3 regions of the Undibacterium sp. 5I2 genome follow, and region 1 is predicted to be linked to each of the others. Evidence: predicted binding sites of a transcription regulator. Region 1 holds the regulator's gene; each other region holds the start of a gene.

Evidence for each region. Region 1 encodes LexA, which represses DNA repair genes until DNA is damaged. Its sites were predicted from a motif close to ACTGTATNNNNATACAGT; they were not measured.
Region 2: the regulator LexA is predicted to act here: its motif matches at 2,955-2,972, upstream of dinB (DNA polymerase IV).
Region 3: the regulator LexA is predicted to act here: its motif matches at 3,436-3,453, upstream of QN359_RS10540 (ATP-dependent helicase).

Annotation. Positions count from the first base shown of each region.
Region 1 is NZ_JASJVS010000009.1:71,867-78,809, reverse strand. It holds gene rplI (50S ribosomal protein L9) at 82-534, opposite strand; gene rpsR (30S ribosomal protein S18) at 561-845, opposite strand; gene priB (primosomal replication protein N) at 855-1,154, opposite strand; gene rpsF (30S ribosomal protein S6) at 1,190-1,558, opposite strand; gene lexA (transcriptional repressor LexA) at 1,802-2,455, shown strand; gene lon (endopeptidase La) at 2,540-4,963, opposite strand; gene clpX (ATP-dependent Clp protease ATP-binding subunit ClpX) at 5,203-6,468, opposite strand; gene clpP (ATP-dependent Clp endopeptidase proteolytic subunit ClpP) at 6,682-6,943, opposite strand, start outside.
Region 2 is NZ_JASJVS010000064.1:1,028-7,970, forward strand. It holds tRNA gene QN359_RS16895 (tRNA-Arg) at 59-135, shown strand; gene QN359_RS16900 (ABC transporter substrate-binding protein) at 251-1,018, shown strand; gene QN359_RS16905 (transporter substrate-binding domain-containing protein) at 1,066-1,851, shown strand; gene dinB (DNA polymerase IV) at 1,853-2,902, opposite strand; gene QN359_RS16915 (thioredoxin family protein) at 3,069-3,533, shown strand; gene QN359_RS16920 (helix-turn-helix transcriptional regulator) at 3,544-4,575, opposite strand; gene QN359_RS16925 (GMC family oxidoreductase) at 4,731-6,332, shown strand; gene QN359_RS16930 (D-hexose-6-phosphate mutarotase) at 6,422-6,943, shown strand, end outside.
Region 3 is NZ_JASJVS010000025.1:10,246-17,188, forward strand. It holds gene QN359_RS10530 (LysR family transcriptional regulator) at 1-860, opposite strand, end outside; gene QN359_RS10535 (carboxymuconolactone decarboxylase family protein) at 949-1,377, shown strand; gene QN359_RS10540 (ATP-dependent helicase) at 1,390-3,411, opposite strand; gene QN359_RS10545 (hypothetical protein) at 4,088-5,206, shown strand; gene bla (class A beta-lactamase) at 5,265-6,167, shown strand; gene QN359_RS10555 (hypothetical protein) at 6,203-6,571, shown strand; gene QN359_RS10560 (TolC family protein) at 6,677-6,943, shown strand, end outside.

The sequences.
Region 1 (6,943 bases):
GAAATGGTATAAATAATTTCTAGCGCACATGAAAAAAGCCGGGTCATCCCCGGCTTTTTTTGTTACTTCACTTTACAGCAATTATGCGTGCTCGCCAACTACTGTTACGGTGATGTTCACAACGACGTCTGTGTGCAATGCAACAGCTACCGCGTGATCGCCCGTTGTTTTCAACGGACCTTGTGGCAAACGCACTTGCGATTTTTCAACTACGCAAGCTTGCTTAGCCAAGGCTTCAGCGATATCAGAGTTCGTGACAGAACCGAACAAACGGCCATCCACGCCAGCTTTTTGGGAAATCTGAACGGTAGAACCTTCCAGTTTTTCGCCTTGAGCTTGAGCTGCTGCCAATTTGATTGCTGCAGCTTTTTCGAGTTCAGCGCGCTTCGCTTCGAATTCGGCGATCGCTGCTGTTGTCGCACGGCGAGCCATGCGTTGTGGGATCAGGAAGTTACGTGCATAACCATCTTTAACACGAACTACATCACCGAGGTTGCCGAGATTAACGACTTTATCCATCAGAATAACTTGCATATTTTTCTCCTATACCTTGCCGTCAATTACGCTGTGTGCAGATCAGTGTATGGCAACAACGCTAAGTAGCGTGCGCGCTTGATCGCCGTGTCAACTTGACGTTGGTACAAAGCTTTCGTACCAGTCAAACGTGCTGGCATGATTTTGCCGTTTTCTTGCACGAAATCTTTCAAGGTGTCGATATCTTTGTAATCAACTTTTTCTACATGTGCTGCTGTGAAGCGGCAGAATTTTTTGCGCTTGAACAAAGGGTTTTGTTGCTGACGCTTTTGCTTCAGTTTGCTTTTATCAAATTTTTTACCGAATGCCATTTTTGGCTCCTAATCTAGTAAATTGGTCCCGATTTCATTGATGTGAAACACGAGACTTTTGCTGTTGCGATTTTTGCGTGCTAAAAAACCAGTGAAAACCATCTCTACTTCCATCGGCAAGCTGGCGAACTGTGCTGAAATTTGCCCTGCGGCTTGCGCAGTCATTTCAAATTCGACCAATCTCTCGATGTTGGCTTCGACCTGCCGGGAACTGTGCATCAAAGTAGCAGATGCGATCGGTATACCGGCTGGGGTGTAGCGCAACGGCGATTTCTCTATGATGCGCGCAACAACTTGGAGGTGATTCACTCTTTTTTCAGACGACCTTCTTCAAATCAAACGAATTAAGCAGCCGGGGCTTCGACGCGCGAAGCTTTTGCTGCGTCTTCTTTCTGAACCGCTTTCATCATTGGCGATGGAGTGATTTCAGCTTTTTTCAGTTTGACTGTCAGGTGACGCAGAACCGCATCATTGAATTTGAATGCTGTTTCCAGCTCAAGCAATGTTTCTGCATCGCACTCAATGTTCATGCAAACATAGTGTGCTTTAGCCAATTTTTGTATCATGTAAGCCAATTGACGACGGCCCCAATCTTCAACGCGGTGAACCTGACCACCACGTGCAACAACGCTGGCTTTGTAACGTTCGATCATTGCAGGCACTTGCTCGCTCTGATCGGGATGTACGATAAATACGATTTCATAATGACGCATATATTCTCCTTGTGGACAATAAAATAGCCTGCCTCGGCGTCAAGACGAGTGCAGGAAGAGGAAAGCCAACAAGTGTAACCCAGTTTTTCATTTCATTCAATCACTTCCCTCACTTGTCGACTACGGAACAGAGATTGACGGCCGCTAAGGCAAACAAAGCAGAATTTCCTTGCACATAATGCGACACTGTATAAAAATACAGACTGTTCATATATACAGCGCAATTACGTGCGCCGCCACCTCATGCTTAAGCTGACCGCCCGCCAGGAACAAATCCTAAATCTGATCAAAGACGCGATCCACAATACCGGATTCCCCCCGACCCGCGCCGAAATCGCCAATGAGCTCGGGTTTCGCTCGACCAATGCCGCCGAAGAGCATTTGCAAGCACTGGCACGCAAAGGTGTGATCGAAATCGCCGCCGGCACCTCGCGCGGCATTCGCCTGCTTGAATCAGCCTTGTCCAGCCACATTACCGGCGCACACTTCGCCGTGCCGGCGGCGCTGCTGCAGCTCAGCGTACCCCTGGTCGGGCGCGTCGCCGCCGGCTCACCGATACTCGCCAGCGAGCACATCGAAGCCAGCTATCAACTCGATCCGGCCTTATTCTCTGCCAAGCCCGATTTTTTACTCAAGGTACGCGGCATGTCGATGCGCGACGCCGGCATCCTCGACGGCGATCTGCTGGCAGTTAAAAAATCAGATCAAGCGCGCAATGGCCAGATCATCGTCGCCCGCCTCGGTGATGATGTTACCGTCAAACGTTACAAAAAGACCGGTAATTGCATAGAATTGATCCCGGAAAACCCCGATTATTCGACCATCCGCATCGATGACCAGGAACAGGATTTTTCGCTCGAAGGCTTGGCCGTCGGCCTGATGCGCAATTGGGTGTGATCTGCAGCTGATCGGTACGCCGTTTGGTGCCAAAAAAAATGCCCGCGCAGTACACTGCGCGGGCATTTTTTATTCAAGTAAGGCTCAGTGCTTGACCACGGTGAGATCAACCACCGGCTCAACCACTGCAGCTGCAGCGGCAACAGCCACCGCCGCCACCAGTTCAGGCTCGGGCAATTCCTGCGGCATACGCTCGAGTGCGATTTCCAACACCTTATCAATCCAGCGCACCGGAATGATTTCGAGTTTGTTTTTCACATTATCGGGAATCTCGGTCAAGTCCTTGGCATTTTCTTCTGGTATCAAGACGGTTTTGATGCCGCCGCGATGTGCCGCCAGTAACTTCTCTTTCAAGCCACCAATCGGTAAAACCTCACCACGCAAAGTGATTTCACCCGTCATGGCGACATCGGCCCGTACCGGAATACCGGTAAACACCGAGACCAAGGCAGTGGTCATCGCAATACCGGCCGAGGGACCATCTTTCGGCGTCGCGCCTTCAGGAACGTGAATGTGAATATCGCTTTTCTCAAACACATCCGCCTTGATGCCGAGGCGCTTGGCGCGGCTACGCACGACCGTGCGCGCAGCTTCAATCGACTCTTTCATAACATCCCCGAGGGTGCCGGTGCGTATCACGCCACCCTTACCCGGCATGGCCACGGCTTCTATCGTCAGCAAATCGCCGCCGACTTCAGTCCAAGCCAAACCAACCACTTGACCAACTTGATTGTCCTTGACCGCTACGCCGAAGTCATAGCGACGCACGCCCAAGTACTTGTCGAGATTCTTAGAATTGATCGTGGCTTTCTTTTCGGTCTTCTTGAGCAGCAACATCTTGACGACCTTACGGCAAATCTTGGAAATTTCTCGTTCCAAGGCGCGCACACCGGCTTCACGCGTGTAATACCGAATGATGTCGCGAATCGCGCTTTCCGCAATGCTGATCTCCGCTTCTTTCAAACCATTGTTTTTGATTTGTTTTTGCAGTAAATAACGTTGTGCAATGCTGGTCTTTTCATCTTCCGTGTAGCCGGACAAACGAATCACTTCCATCCGATCGAGCAGCGCCGGCGGGATATTGTAAGAATTCGAGGTTGCCACAAACATGACATCAGAGAGATCGAAATCGACTTCGATGTAATGATCGGAAAATGTATGATTCTGTTCAGGATCGAGCACTTCCAACAGCGCCGATGAAGGATCACCACGGAAATCGGCGCCCATCTTATCGACTTCATCGAGCAAGAACAATGGATTACGCACACCGACCTTCGCCAGGCTTTGCAAAATCTTGCCTGGCATGGAGCCGATGTAAGTGCGCCGATGACCGCGAATTTCCGCTTCATCACGCACCCCACCCAAGGCCATGCGCACGAACTTACGATTGGTCGCGCGGGCGATCGATTGCCCCAGCGAAGTCTTACCGACGCCAGGAGGCCCCACCAAGCACAATATCGGTGCTTTGAGTTTGTCTACGCGTTGTTGGACTGCGAGATACTCAAGAATGCGCTCTTTGACCTTATCGAGGCCGTAATGCTCATCCTCGAGCACTTTCTCGGCATTGGTCAGATCATTATTAACCTTGGATTTCTTTTTCCATGGCAAGGCGACGATGGTATCGATGTAATTGCGCACCACCGTGGCTTCGGCCGACATCGGCGACATCATCTTGAGTTTCTTCAACTCGTTCATGGCTTTGTCGCGCGCTTCTTTCGGCATTTTGGCGGCAACGATTTTCTTTTCGAGTTCATCGATATCGGCACCGTCTTCGCCTTCGCCCAACTCTTTCTGTATCGCTTTGACTTGCTCGTTGAGGTAATACTCGCGCTGCGATTTTTCCATCTGGCGCTTGACGCGACCACGGATGCGTTTTTCTACCTGCAGAATATCGAGTTCACCTTCCAATTGACCGAGCAAATGCTCGAGTCGCTTGGCGACGCTGAAAATCTCGAGGATCACTTGCTTTTGTTCTAACTTCAGCGGTAAATGTGCAGCAATGGTATCGGCCAAGCGGCCGGCATCATCGATACCGGACAAGGAAGCGAGAATTTCCGGTGGAATTTTTTTATTCAGTTTGACGTACTGATCAAATTGCTGAACGATGGCGCGACGCATCGCCTCGACTTCCGAATCATCTTCTTCTTCGGCAGCCACAGGGCTCAGTTCGGCCCAAAAATGCGATTCTGTGTCGTGAATCTTGTGAATACGTGCGCGTTGCGCACCTTCGACCAACACTTTAACGGTGCCGTCGGGTAATTTAAGCATCTGCAAAATATTGGCTACGCAGCCAATTTCGTAGATATCATCGGCAGAAGGCTCATCTTTTGCAGCCGCTTTCTGGGCCGCGAGCATGATGCTCTTTCCTTGTTCCATCGCGGCTTCAAGCGCCTTGATTGACTTCGGTCGCCCCACAAACAGGGGGATGACCATATGCGGAAATACAACCACATCCCGCAATGGCAGCAAGGGCAGTTGGATTTGCTCGGTAATCAGAGTAGTTGTCATGGCGCACCTTTCAAAAATACTAGTTGTTAATGTTGGCGCACAAGGCCAAAACACAAGCCCAGAGTTAAAAAAAAACCATAAAAAAAGCTGCGCAGAGCGCAGCTCGGGCTACGCAGCTTTACTGGAAGCCAGACGCATGGTCTGAGTTCATTCTACTGCGATTCAAAAAAACGCGTTGGCTCGGCACGTAAAAAAAGGGAATTTCTTCCCTTTTTTCTATCAATCACAGCAAATGCTGTTCAGGCACCAGCAACTTTCGCTTTTTCGTGGTAAATCAACAAAGGCTTGGCACCATTGGTAATGGTTCCCTCGTCGATCACGACCTTCTCAACGTTTTGATGACTCGGCAAGTCATACATGACGTCGAGCAAAGCGTGCTCAAGGATAGAACGCAAACCGCGTGCGCCGGTTTTGCGGGCAATGGCTTTTTTGGCAATCGCTTGCAGTGCCGCCGGACGTATCTCGAGTTCCGTGCCCTCCATTTCCAGCAATTTACCGTATTGCTTGATCAAGGCATTTTTTGGCTCAACCAAAATTTGAATCAAAGCCGCTTCATCGAGTTCACTCAAAGTAGCAATCACCGGCAAACGGCCGACCAATTCCGGAATCAGACCGAATTTAATCAAATCTTGCGGCTCAGCATCAAGCATGACTTGGCTGGCACTTCTTTCAGTCTGACTCTTGACACTGGCCGAGAAACCGATGCCGCTGCGCTCAGAACGATCGGAAATGATTTTAGCCAAACCATCGAAGGCACCGCCACAGATGAACATGATGTTGGTGGTGTCGATCTGAATGAAATCCTGATTAGGATGCTTGCGGCCACCCTGTGGTGGCACCGATGCCATGGTGCCCTCTACCAGTTTCAGCAAGGCTTGCTGCACACCCTCACCGGAAACATCGCGGGTAATCGAAGGATTATCCGATTTGCGTGAGATTTTGTCGATTTCATCGATGTAGACAATACCTTTTTGGGCGCGCTCTACTTCGTAATTACAATTTTGCAGCAATTTTTGGATAATGTTTTCTACGTCTTCGCCAACATAGCCGGCTTCGGTCAAGGTGGTCGCATCGGCGATCACGAACGGGACATTGAGCATACGGGCCAAGGTTTGCGCCAACAATGTTTTCCCGGAACCGGTAGGGCCGACCAACAAGATATTACTCTTGGCCAATTCAACATCGTCTTTTTTACCCAAATGCTTGAGGCGTTTGTAGTGGTTGTAGACTGCCACAGCCAAGATACGCTTGGCATTAACTTGCCCGATCACATATTGATCAAGCAACTCGGTGATTTCCTGCGGCGTTGGCAATTCGGTTCTGGCGCTGGCGATATTATCGATATCGGCGACTTCATCACGAATGATGTCATTGCATAAATCTATGCATTCATCACAAATGAAGACTGACGGCCCTGCAATGAGTTTTTTAACCTCATGTTGACTCTTACCGCAAAACGAGCAATAGAGCAGCTTTTCACCACTGGAGGATTTTTTATCGGGCATGATACGAGTATAGAAACAAAGTTAATGAGGGGGAACGCTGATCTGTCATTTTCAACATTTGCGGTGCTTGCTTGCATAGCAATAAGATGCATCTTACCCGCAAAAACCGTTTACGTCATTGCTACCGGTATTGATGCAGGTGAATTGGCAAACCGATTCAATGAAAAAACGCCCGACCTTTTGGGTAACGGGCGTTCATTTGAACTCAAGCAATCACACGCGGTGCGTGAGAACTTTATCGATCAAACCATACTCAGCTGCCGTATCGGCCGACATGAAATTATCACGATCGGTGTCTTTGGCAATCTGATCGAGGCTACGACCGGTTTTTTCAGCAAGTATACCGTTGAGGCGCTCGCGCAGATACAAAATTTCACGCGCTTGAATTTCAATGTCCGACGCCTGCCCTTGGGCACCACCCAAAGGCTGATGAATCATGATGCGCGAGTTCGGCAAAGAAAAACGCTTACCCTTA
Region 2 (6,943 bases), on a different contig from region 1:
CCAGTGATGAGCCGGACAAAAATTTAGGTTAGAATAGCGGCCTTGCAGTATGCAAAGCGCGCCAGTAGCTCAGTTGGATAGAGTACAGCCCTCCGAAGGCTGGGGTCGCACGTTCGATTCGTGTCTGGCGCACCATCTTTCTCCCCTCCCTTGCTCTGTTTTTCCCTCTCTTGTTCGCAACTGGTCTGCATTTTCTCTTTTTGTAACCAATTTTTACAATTATTTTATGTGCAACAGGTAAGATTGTACGATGTGCATTCTTTTACGGCCTCTCTCAGCTATCCTCGCTGCGCTCTTGTGCTTTGTTTTGTTGCTGGCACAGCCAGCTAACGCGACCGGGCTCAACATCGTCACGGAAAGTCTGCCGCCGCTCAATTATGAAGAGAATGGCGTCGTCACCGGCTTTGCCACCGAACTGGTACAAGCGATGTTAGTCAGCGCCGGGCTCCAGGCACCAATCACGCTCTTGCCATGGGCGCGTGCCTATCAGGCCACATTGAGCCAGCCCAATACCCTGCTGTATTCGACCACGCGCAGCGCGGAACGTGAAGCCTTGTTTGAATGGATAGGGCCGATCAGCACGCGAAAAATTTTCTTATACAAACTCAAGACGCGCAGCGATATACACTTGAACAGTATCGCCGACAGTGCCCATTACCGGCTAGGCTTGGTGCGGGAAATGGCGTCGGCCAAAAATTTTTTGCAAGCCTATGCGCAAGCCGACAGCCAACTCGACTTCGCCCCAACGGTCGAATCAAACCTGAAAAAATTTCTCATCGGCCGGACTGACCTCATTATTTCGCAAGATTGGGCCGCGGCATTTCTGATGAAATCGCAGCAACGCCGACCGGAAGAACTGGAGGCGGTGTTTTTGCTCGATGGCAGCAGCAGCTACTACCTGGCCATGAACAAGCAAAGCGATCCGGCCTTGGTACAAAAAATTCGCACAGCTTTTGAGAAAGTACAACAGTCTGGTGTGCTCGAAAAACTCAGAAAAAAATACCTGCCTCAAGAGTGAAACAGATTAATTACAATCCTGCCACCGATTCACATCGGCATCACATGATGACAATTTTGCGTTGGCTCTTTGTCGCCCTGCTCATGCTTAGCAGCCCGACTTTTGCCGCCACTGACGAGCTCGCACCCTTGCGCCTTGCGTCACTTGAATGGTCGCCCTATGTTGGTCATGCACTACCGGAAGAAGGTTGGGTCGCGGCGATCGTCAAGGCGGCCGCTGGTGCGGCGCACTGGCGCAGCGAAATCGCGTATTTCCCTTGGAGCCGTACGCTACAAGAAGGCTTGAATAATCCTGAGTTCGCCGGCTATTTCCCGGCGTTTTATCTCAAAGAAAGAGAAAAAAGCTGTTATTTTTCTCATTCACTCGGTAACAGTGTGGTCGGTTTTGCCAGCCTCAGCGATAAGCATTTCGACTGGCAAAGTCTGAGCGACCTCAAAGGCTTGACCATCGGCACGGTGCAAGATTACGCCAATGGCGAAGAATTTGATACCCTGGTGCAGCAACGCTTGCTCAAGACCGACAATGCCCCTTCCGACCTCAGTAACCTGCGCAAGTTGCTCATCGGCCGGGTTGACGTGATTGTGATCGACCAAAATGTGTTGCGCCAATTGCTTATCACCGAGCCGGCGCTGAGCAAGGTGCGGCAACAGATTATCTTCCATGCCAAAGCGCTGACCACTTTTTCCATGCACATTTGCTTTCAACACACGCCACGCGGCCTGATATTGCAAAAAAGTTTTGACAATGGACTGGAAAAACTCAATCTCAAAAAGATGGAAAACCTGTATTTCAGCAACTTGCTGGCAGCGCCGAATACGGTGACGCTACCGTGATTCAATCGAACAAAGCCAGTTGATGCGCCGGTAATGGTTCGGCCAAACGCAGCCCGAGTCCAAGCAAACGCACCGGCAGCGCGCGCCGCTGAAAGCCGGTGCTGAGCAGTTGCGCAAATAGTTCGGCATCCATCTGCTGCCCCAGACATTCCACCGTGGTCGAGCGAAAATCGGCAAAGCGTATTTTGATGTACAACTTGTGAATATGGCCAAGCGCATCGGCGCGACGGGCGCGCTCTTGTAATGAGGCGTATAAAGCCGGCAACTCGGCCAAACAACTGGCCAGATCGGGCAAGTCCAGCGTATAAGTTTCTTCCACACTGACTGATTTACGTTCGGCATGCGCCGAGACTTCGCGACGGTCGTCGCCACGACTGAGCTCATATAAGCGCTGACCGAATTTGCCGAAGTGCTCGACCAGTGCAGGCAGCGACCAAGCCTGTATATCGGCGCACACATGAATACCCAGCGCATGCAGGCGCGCCGCCGTCACTTGGCCGACCCCATGCAAGCGCGCCACCGGTAACACGGCGATGAAAGCGTCGACATGCTCGGGTAAGATCACGAACAAGCCATCGGGTTTATTCCAGTCGCTGGCGATTTTTGCCAAAAATTTATTCGGTGCCACCCCGGCCGACGCCGTGATACCGACCGTTTCTGCAATCCGCGCGCGGATTTCTCGGGCGATCAGGGTGGCGCTGCCGTGGTGGAGCGTGGCGCAGCTGACATCGAGGAAGGCTTCGTCCAGCGACAAAGGCTCGACCGCATCGGTGTAGTCGCGGTAGATGTCGAGAATGCTGCGCGAAGCGATGCGGTATTTTTCCATCGCCGGTGGCACAATCACCAGCTCGGGACAGCGGCGCAGCGCTTGCGCCATCGGCATGGCCGAATGGATGCCGAAGCGACGCGCTGCGTAATTACAGGTGGCGACCACACCACGCTGATCAGGACGGCCGCCGACCGCCAGCGCTCGTCCGCGCAAGCTGGGGTCGTCACGCATTTCAATGGCGGCGTAAAAACAATCGCAATCGCAATGGATAATTTTCTTCACAACAAGAATGAGCAAGCTAACATCGCGCTATTTTATCTGCTTGCAAGCTAAAACTGTATATTTATACAGTATTTATTGCTTTTTTGAGAAAGCTTAAGCGCCAAGCAATGACAAAATAATTGATTTGAGTCAATATCGACAAATTCACTCTCTTACTTATACGATCATGATCAAACGTCTATTGCTACTGCTGTTGGCAACGCTACTGTGCACCGCCCAAGCCCAGGCCAGTACTGCCCAGCCCTACGATGAAAGCGCCGATGCACAGGCGCAGTTGACGGCTGCATTGGCGCAAGCGCGTGCCAGCCAGAAAAAAGTCTTGGTGATTTTCGGTGCCAATTGGTGCAAGGATTGCATAGAACTTAACCGCTCCATGCAGGGCCACAGTGCCGCCTTGATCGCGGCACAATTTGTGCTGGTCAAAGTGAATGTCGGTGAATTCGACAAGAACTTGGCACTGGCGGCCGCCTATGGCAATCCGATCAAAAAAGGCATTCCAGCCGCTGTCTTGCTCTCGCCCGATAACCACCTGCTGTATGCCTCAACAGGTGGCGAATTATCGAATGCGCGGCGGATGAGTGAGCAAGGAGTGTTTGATTTTTTTAGTCAAATCAGCAACGCTGCCCCGTAAGGATTGGATTCTACGCGTCCAGACCGATCAAACCAGCACGATACGCTCCCGGCGTGCTGCCAGTCGCACGCTTGAAGGCGCGGCGCCAGCTGCGGGTGTCCGAGTAGCCGAGTGCTTCGGCGATGCGTTCGATCGCTTCACCGCTCTGTAACAAGTGTTTGGCCCTTACTATCCGAAGATTTTCACTGATCTGGAAATAGGAACTGCCTTCGCGCGCAAGCAAGCGGTGCAGCGAACGCGGGCTGATGTTCAAGGCCGCGGCGCTATCAGCCACGCTGTGCAATTGGCAATCGAGTCCTACCAAAATATGCAATAAGCTGCGCCGCCCAAGTACGCCGGCGGCGCTTAACTCATCCTGACAATGTTGGCGCACGCTGAGTACCCGCGCCTGGTCCGGTTGCGCTAAGCGGTGCTGCAACAAATCTCGCGGAAACACGATGCGGCAGCGCGCCGCGCCCAACTTTACCGGGGCGGCAAAGCTTTGTTCATACAGTGATAGTCGGCGTAACTGCGGCACCCGCAATTCCAGCCGCAGCAGACGAAATGCTGGGCCACACAATTGACGGGCGACATTAAACGCCGTCAACAGGTGGTCGACCGCCAGAAAATCTTCCAATTCGCGGTCATCAAACAAGGGGTAGGCGCATAAAGAGGCCTCGTGCGCGTCAATTTGCAATTGCAAATCGAGCATAGAACCGGCCACCATCTGATATTCCAAGGCAAATTTCAAGGCCTCCAACAAAGTGTCATGTGCGCCGATGCCGGCACTGATCAAGCCTAACTGCGCCAGCGATTTGCGCTCGCCCGACCAAATCCCGAGATCCGCAAGGCCCTGCTGCTGCGCGCACAAGACCCCGGCACGCGCCTCCAAATACGTGATGTGGCTGTGGCCCGGCTCGAGCAAGCTGGGAAACAAATTCTGCAGCGGCCACGCGCGCTCACGCGCAATCGCCAGCAAACCCGAAAACGGGTGGGCGGGAAAGACGGCGTCGCGCACCGACAACACGGTGCCGAAGGCAAGAGAAGCAGCAGCAGGGAACATGCTCAGTGGCTCACGGTGTGGCAGTCAATGTCCTTACATAATTCGAACGGGCGTACTAATATTCTTGCTACCGTACATTGAATACGGCAATTCAGCAACGCTGCAGTGCAATACCAGAGCAGACCTGCTGAGATTGATTACACCGAGGAGACAAGATGGAAACAACAATGACTGACTATATCGTCGTCGGCGGCGGTGCCGGTGGCTGCGCTGTAGCCGGGCGGCTGTCGGAAGACGCACGCATCAGCGTGACCGTGCTCGAAGCCGGTGGTGCCGGCGACAGTTGGGTCGTCACTACCCCGATCGGCGTGGTCGCCATGCTGCCGACCAAGCTCAATAACTGGGCCTTTGAAACCGTACCACAGCCGGGCCTGAATGGCCGCCGTGGCTATCAACCACGCGGCAAAATGCTGGGCGGGTCATCGGGTCTCAATGCCATGGTCTATGTGCGCGGACACAAGAGCGATTATGACCACTGGGCCGCGCTTGGTAATGCCGGCTGGTCGTATGAGGAAGTGCTGCCCTACTTCATCAAGTCGGAACACAATCAAAGCCATGGTGCGCCCTATCATGGTCAGGATGGGCCTTTACGAGTCAGCGAGCTGCGCAGCGACAATCCGTTTCAAGAGATTTATCTTACTGCGGCACGCCAAGCCGGTTTCACGATCAATCCCGATTTCAATGGTGCCGAGCAAGAAGGCGTCGGCATTTATCAAGTGACGCAGCATGAAGGCGAACGCTGGACCGCCGCGCGTGGCTATTTGCGTCCGCATATGGGGCAGCGTGCCAATCTGCGGGTCGAAACCGGCTGTATGGTGACGAAGATACTGTTCGAAGGCAAGCGTGCGGTCGGCGTCGAAATGCGCCAAAACGGCGTGCTCAAGATTTTGCGCGCACGCTGCGAAATTCTGCTCGCCGCCGGTGCCTTCCAAACCCCGCAATTATTAATGTTGTCGGGGGTCGGTGACGCGACGGCCTTGCAAGCGCTCGGCATTGCGGTGCTACATGATTTACCCGGGGTCGGCCAAAATTTGCAAGATCATCCCGATTTTGTTTTCAAGTACCGCGCCCCTAGCCTCGATTTGCTCGGTATTTCTGCCGCTGGCGGTGTGCGTATGCTGCGCGAATGGCGGCGCTATCAAAACCAAAGGCGTGGCTTGATGAGTTCCAACGGTGCCGAGGGCGGTGCCTTTTTGAAAACCGACCCGGAACTGGCAGCACCCAATATCCAATTACATTTTGTTATGGCGATGCTCGACGACCATGCGCGCAAACTCCATCTCGGCCATGGTTACTCTTGCCATATGTGCTTGCTACGACCGCAAAGCGTGGGCGAAGTACGCCTGGCCAGCGCCGATGCGCATGCTGCGCCCTTGATCAATCCGCGTTTTCTCGAGCATCCGGAAGATTTGGAAAACATGCTCAAGGGTTTCAAACTGACGCGCCGCTTGCTCGATGCCCCAGCCTTGGCACAGGTGCGCAGCAGCGATTTTCAAACCGCGCAAGTGCACAGCGATGACGAGATACGTGCGGTATTGCGCGCCACTTCCGATACCGTATATCACCCGGTCGGTACTTGCAAAATGGGTAAGGATGCCATGGCCGTGGTCGATGCGCAGTTGAAGGTACATGGCATGGCCGGTTTGCGCGTGGTCGACGCCTCCATCATGCCAACTCTGATAGGCGGCAATACCAATGCGCCCACCATGATGATAGGGGAAAAAGCGGCGGCGATGATCATGGCGGAACGAGGCTGAAGTCTCCCTGGTGAAACATGGTGAAAATTACCATGTTTCGCTATCGCCATGGCTTAGAATAGGGGTCTGTTTAATACAAAACAAGCGACATGGAATTTCTGACCCTCCGCGCCAGTGATGGCGCCAGCACACGCATTGCCAGCCACGGTGCCCACGTCTGTTCATGGATACCGGCGCAGGGCAAGGAACAATTATTTCTCAGCCAACGCTCCGCGTTTACTTCGGACAGCGCCATTCGCGGCGGTATCCCAGTGATTTTTCCGCAATTCGCCACGCTCGGCCCACTGCCGAGGCATGGTTTCGCCCGTACCGCCAAGTGGAAATTGCAGAGCAATGAGATGCACCCCGACGGCAGTGCCGTGGCAGTATTTTGTCTACAAGAAAATATCGCACGGCTCACTATCTGGCCGCATGTCTTCACGGCCAGGTTGACGGTGCGCGTCTACGCCAATACGCTACAGGTGAGCTTGGAGATCGAGAACCGCGGCGATACACCGTTCAGCTTCACCGCCGCCTTGCACAGCTATTTCGCGCTGGCAGACTTGGCACAAGCGCGACTACATGGCTTACAAGGCGTGGTTTACCGTGACAGCTTGTGCGACCGCAACGAT
Region 3 (6,943 bases), on a different contig from region 1:
AACATGGGGGACTGGTTACTCTCCAAGTAGGCGACGGCGATACCCATGGACAGCTTCTTGTGCTGTTCCTTCATCTCGCGAAAAACGACGCCTTGGTATTTGACTTTTCGCAGCGACGCCGGGATCAGGGCGACGCCCTGCCCTTCAGCAATCAAGCCTAACAGTATGTGATGATAGTCTGGCTCCGGGATGACATGGGGCTGAAAGTCGATTTGATCGAAAAATGCTTGGCAATAGTCATAGAAGCCAGGATTGAGGCGGCGCTCGAACCAAAACATCGGTTCGCCGCGCAGCTCGTGGTAGTCAATTTTGCGCAGTTTGGCGAGGCGATGCGTGGCTGGTAAGGCGAGCACAAGGGGGTCATCAAAAATGATTTCCACTTTCAGATCCTGCGTATTGGTGTGCAGGCCTATGAAGGCGACGTCCATGCTGGCGTTTTTGAGGTCACGAACCAGCCGGATCGAATGCTTTCCGCTCGACACGATATGGCAATTGGGGAAGCGCTCACGCAGACGATCCAGCACGTCCGGAATCGCACTGTGGTCAAACACTGTCGTATAACCGACCACAAATTGCCCAGCGTCTGTTCCGCGCTCTGCCCTCGCTGCTGCCACCGCCTTTTCAAGCTGAGCCAGCGTGCGCCGCACTTCCGGCAGGAATGCTGTGCCGGCCTGCGTGAGGCAAACGCCAGTCGGCTGTCTGACAAACAGTTCTACTCCTAATTGGTTTTCCAATTGTCGGATTTGTCTGCTCAGTGGTGGTTGCGAGATGTGCAGACGTGCTGCTGCACGTCCAAAATGACGTTCTTCACTCACTGCCAGAAAATAGCGTAGCTGTCGTAGATCGATGGTTTCGTTCATACCGAAAAGGTATCACAAAAATGGTATTGGATACACTGCTGGCGAGCGCGCTACAGTAGTGGTTCGACTCACGGCAAAGGAAATGATGATGGAAAATACACATAATATCGATAACGAGCGCTATCTGCGGGGTTGGGCCAAGCTCAAGGAGGTCGATGGTCAAGCCGGTGAAAATGTGATCGAAAGTCTGCGCGACATCGCTCCTGACTTTGCACGCTTGCTGATCGAATTTCCCTTTGGCGACATCTATTCAAGGCCCGGACTCGATCTCAGAACCAGAGAACTGGCTGTGGTCGCGGCGCTGACCGCAATGGCTAACGCTGCCCCTCAGCTTAAGGTGCATATCCACGGCGCCCGCAACGTTGGCTGTTCGGAGCAAGAGATCGTCGAAGTTATCATGCAAATGGCCGTCTACGCGGGATTTCCGGCTGCACTCAACGGCCTGTTTGCTGCTAAGGAAGTGTTTGCGCATCAGCGGGCAGCAAATGCGGATGCGACTCCGACAGCGCCGGCGTGATGACGACAGGTCCTATTGCCTCTGCACTTCCCTAGCTCCATGCAGCAGCGAACTGCGCAGATGGGCGTGCTTGTCGTCGGGTTCAAATAAGCTCAGGCTCTCCATGGCACGCGTGATGCCGACGTAGAAGTAGCGTTTTTCTTCGGCTTTGTCATTGCGTCTCGGGAATTCATTTTCTTGCATATACGGTATCAAGACGTGCGGCCATTCTTGCCCCTTGCTGGCTGCCACCGTGGTCAGCGTGATTTGTCGTTCGGCTTTGGGACGTGCCCTGTACTTGGCTGCTTTCTCTTGGCGCGCAGCGAGTTCGAGCAAGAATTGGCCAGCATTTTGCTGTTGGAAGCGGGCGGCAAACGAGATGAAGCTGCGGATCGAGCGGCTCGCCGAATCCGCACGACCACGACTGATAAAGGCACGGCTGGTGGCATCTTTGAGGCGCAACCGGGTATTGATGTAGTTGAGCACTTCGAGCGCACTGCTTTGTTTGAAATCGGCTCTCAGCACTGCCACGGCGGCGGCAAACTGAGCCCGCCAACCGGCAACGGTGGTGCTGTCGTGCTCATTTTTCTTACATAAAACGCCATCGATAAAAAACGCCAAGGTTTCGGGGTCGCGGATGATGGTTTGGGTTGCTTGCTCTATCCATGAGAAGGCTTGCCCGGTGGTATTTTCGCTGTGGTAATCGGTTTGCCAGCGCTGATCGTGAATCGGTACGGAGAGGTAAAGCGTGAGTGCTGCAACCATGCGCTTGCAGGCATCACTGTCATTGCGCAAGGACGTAAAATCGTCGGCGACCAAATGCAAGAGCGCACGCAGCATGAGTATTTCGGGGCGCAGCAGGTAGCTGTCGAAGCCTTCGCAGTGGTAGGCCATGCCGCTGTCAAGAAAAGCATTTTCTATCGCCAAACTTTGGTCTGCCTCGCGCACAATGACTGCGATGTCGCCATAGCTGGTTTTGGCTTCTTCTTCAAAGATTTTTTTTATTTGCGTCACCACCAGCGTCGCGCAATGATTGGGGTCGTCCGGTGAGTAATTGACCTGACGGATCAGGGTGTGACTGCCGGGAATGGAGAGGCAGCTGCGCGGATGGATGGAGCGGCTTGCCATTCGGGAAAGCGCCGGGCCGAAGCGTTGGGTTTGGCTCAAGCTGAGCCGGGTCGCATCGGGAAAGCCGAGGTCGAAGCCAGTGGTGGAAAAATGCAGATCGGCACCGCGCGCGGTATGGATGGTTTGATCGCGATCGCCGACCACCAGCAGTCGCGCCGAGCGTTTAACTGTTTGTAATAGCGTGAATTCTGCCGCATTGACGTCATGCCACTCATCCACCAGAATTAAGGAAAACGCTTGAATCTGGGTGATAGCTTGGCTATGAATGCGCAGCATCAGCACCAGATCGGGTACGAAATCGGCTGCGGTTTGCCATAAAAAGTCGCCGGCGACGGCTTGCCTGCGCATTTCATAGGCGCGGCAGATTTCTATGGCGACGGCTGGCACATCAAACTCTTCGGCCAGCGCATCCAAGCATTCTTGACCGCAATCCTCTTCGTAAAATTGCAATGAGGATAAGGTTGACTTCAGTCTTGTCAATAAGAGCAGCAATTCTTCCAGCCGCTTGTTATCGTGTTCGAAAGCAAAATTGAAGTCACTGCCGTCGCCGCGTTGTTGGCAGCGCTCCCAAACACCGTTGGCAGCGGCAACGAGATGGTGGCGAATGCTCTCATCGTTGCGGTAAGTTTTAGGTCGCTCAAGGTAATTCAATTGTACCAAGCGCTGTATTTGGGTTTGCGCCCACTCCTCTATCGTCAATACCGAAATCCCGCGTGCCGCGCCCTCTTGCAGCAGTTTTTCGATCAAGCGTCCTTTCGCACCTTGGGTGAAACACAAAGCCAAAATTTTTGTCGGTGCCAATTGCGCATGCGCCGCCACCAGTGCCAGCGTGGTGGTTTTACCGGCACCGGCAACGGCTTCAATCAGCACGACCCGACTGGTATTGGAGACGATGATTTGTTGTTCTGTCGTCGGGGTGACCGGCATGGATGCTCTTTCGCGTAAAAATTGACTGTAAGAAAAAATACTCGAGCATTATTACTGATGCGACTGCATATGGCTATGGAATCCGTTATTGCTTGCTGGCGTGAACAACTAAGTGGCACCTTAGTGCCTTCAGGGTGGGAGGGTCGATCAAGGGCACTTTTTTTTCTGTGAAATGAACACGTTCTGTTGCGCCGGAGCAGCACAGATATAAAAGGCGCGTACGCGGCAATGACGAATTGGGCGAATGGGTGGGCGCGTAATCGATCTAACTTGTGGGTAATGATCAGGCTTTTTTACACCTGAAACACCGTATACCTCGTCATTCCCGCGTGCTTTTGGCGGGAACCTAGTGTCGTTTTTTACACTGAAAATGCCACAATTTCTGGCATTTTCAGTTAACCACGAACGTCGCTGGATTCCTGCCAAAAGCACGCAGGAACGACGCGGCCACCAGTCGGGGTAATGATACCGACTCACTACCCTTTTGCGACAGCCTCTGAAGGCCGGGGTTTCAAACCATAGTCAGATTTTAGATGATTGTTTTTTTAATGTTAACCAGCGCTTTCTTTTTTTATAATGGCGCGCTGCTTTGAGCATCTGTGCCTTTAAGTCATTACTTTTCGCGCATCTCTGCATCCTTATGGCAAGCCCCGTCACGAGACATTGGAGAATGATCTTGCTACATCTAGCAACTGTTAAGCCCACTCATGTTGTTGCCACCAGCCACTCTCAGGTATTGCCTGAATCGGGGCCACTGAACACACTCAGCGCGGTCTCATCCGCGCCGCTGAACCCGGCTGCGTGTGGAGAAAAAGCCGAACAAGCACAGTCCTCCTGCGACCGGTTTACTGCCGCCATAGGCGGCATGCGTGCGCCGGGGAATTTTCATCCCCGTCAGGCAAATTCACTGCAGTATCAGGCCGCAGAAACGCTCAATCGCTGCTTGCTCAAGGGCGGTATGCACGCCCTCCTGACTGACAGCTTGAATACCGTGGCCTCGAAAGGAGCGCAACGGCTAACAAGAGTCGCACCCTATGCCGGCTACCTCGTTAAAAAAGAGGAAATAAGCGCCAGTCTGGACAGTAAAATATTGACAGCCTTACCGGAAGGCACACCCAGACACATCTATTATCAAAAAGTAGGCCCTGTGATGACCGCCGCTGTCAAGCACATGTTCATGGGCCTGAGCTATAGTTCGGACGGACTCGACGAGCGCTGCCAAGCGCAAGCAATGAGCCAATACGGCATTCGCTTGATGCAGTTGGAGCTGGCCTTGGAAGCGCACATCGCCTACATCGGAAGGCAATTCGATGCCGCGCTGGCAAGCCCCGATGTGACTGCGAGACCGGATTTACTGGATGTGTGGCGGACTGCTTACGCAACGCGGATCACTGCGATCGTCGATAGAGTCATGGAGCACGCGCTCATTAAGAAAATCCTCATGCTTGATGACGCCATACAGACTGGCACGGTCGGCTACGTAGACTTTATCTTCGGCACAGAGGTGGAGGTAGCGCGCACTCCGGCTGTCATGGCGCTACGTGAAAAACTGACCACGCTGATCATGGCGCTGCCGACCGTGCAACTGGCCCATCAACAGAACCGTGCTTCGGTCGAACAATACAGGACGCGCCATCCGGATGAGTGGATTCCACCTGCCGATTATCTTGCTAGAATAGAGCATGAGCATATCAGCGAGCGGGTTTCATCAAAAATAGGCGAGTTAATTATTGAAGCGCGCCGTAACGATCAGTCAGCTAGATTTCGTACCAGTCCTACAGACAATATCGAATAGTGCCGCTAAAATCCATTTCAACACCACCTCCTCATTCACTATTTTCTTTTAATAGAGCATGTACCCTCCCTACACTGAGTTTTCTGCGCGGCGTCGTTTATTGTTAGCACTGGCAAGCTTGCCGGCGCTGAGTGCTTGTGTCACTGGCGAACTGCCCGCCCCCTTTATGCCACCGCAACAACGATTCGCTGAACTCGAACGTGGAGTCGGTGGTCGCCTTGGCGTGTATGTGCTCAATACCGGCAACGGCACGGAGCTCGCTTATCGCGACAATGAACGCTTTCCATTGGCCAGTACCTTCAAAGTAATGCTAGGTGGCGCAATACTCGAACGCAGCCGTTACGAAGCTGGCTTATTACAGCAATTAGTAGACTATCGTCGTGATGATCTCGTCACTTACTCGCCGCAAACCGAAAAAAAACTGGCCACCGGCATGACGGTTGCCGAATTATGTGCCGCCGCCATCGGCTACAGCGATAATTCCGCCGCCAATTTACTCATGAAATTACTCGGTGGTCCGGCTGCCGTGACGGCTTACGCACGTTCAATCGGCGATCAAGAATTCCGCCTTGATCGCTGGGAAACCGAGCTCAACAGCGCCGTGCCTGGTGATTTGCGTGACACCACCACCCCGAGGGCGATGGCCACGAGTCTGAAAAAGCTTGTGCTCGGCGATGCCTTGCCCAAGGCAGAGCGTGAATTATTGAAACATTGGTTGATCAGCAATACCACCGGTGCGAACAAAATCCGTGCTGCGTTGCCGCCAAACTGGGTGGTTGGCGACAAAACTGGCGGCGCTGATTACGGCTCGACCAATGATGTCGCCGTAATCTGGCCGCCCGGTAAGTCTCCGCTCATCATTGCCTTGTACTACACGCAAGATAAAAAAGATGCCCCACTGCGTGACGGGATGCTGGTCGCGGCGACTCAAATCATTTTGTCCGTAATGCGGCCAAGCTGATCCTGCTTACTTAATGAGGTATGATAATATCGGCCATGGTAAAAAAAATCGCGTTCCTGCTAAGCCTCTGTATCCTGCTGCAATTAAGCTGGACGGTGGTGAGCGCGTATTGCCAGCATGAAAGTGGTCGCAGTGCCCAACACTTCGGTCATCATGCGCATCAACATCACGATGCCGATACCGATGGCGATGCGGACAGTAAATTGAGTCAATCGACGCCAGCTAATTCGGCCGCGCATGCCGATTGCGCAGCCTGCCCGCATGGTTCTTGGCTTAGTCACGAGCCCGACCCGCAGTATCTGGCTGGCTTGATGATGCAAATGAAAATCGCCGCGCCGCCGGCACAAACCGCACAAACCGATTCGGAGCAACCCGATCGCCCCAACTGGATCGCCCTCGCCTGAGTCCGGCGATCCATCTGTCACCCCTACTTGCCTTACGGCTAGCTTGAAGCCATGACCTGACAGGTCGTTGCCGGATATTTTCTTGTTTTTTTTCAGGAGTATCCTATGCAAAAATTTATATTGCCGCTGCATTTAGCGGCGCTGTTAGTGTGTCCACTCGCCGTGGCGGCGGAAGCTCCCGCCTCTGCCACATCGCCCTTAGCCGCAACAAGCCCACTGCGCGCCTTGAGCTTGTCTGCGGCAGTGCAAAGAGCGCTCGCGGCCAATCGTGAGATTTCGGCGGCCCGTCATGGTCTCGATGTCAGTGCCGGGGCCTTGCTGCAAGCAGGTTTGCGTCCGAATCCGGAACTCGGCATCACGGTGGAAGATGCC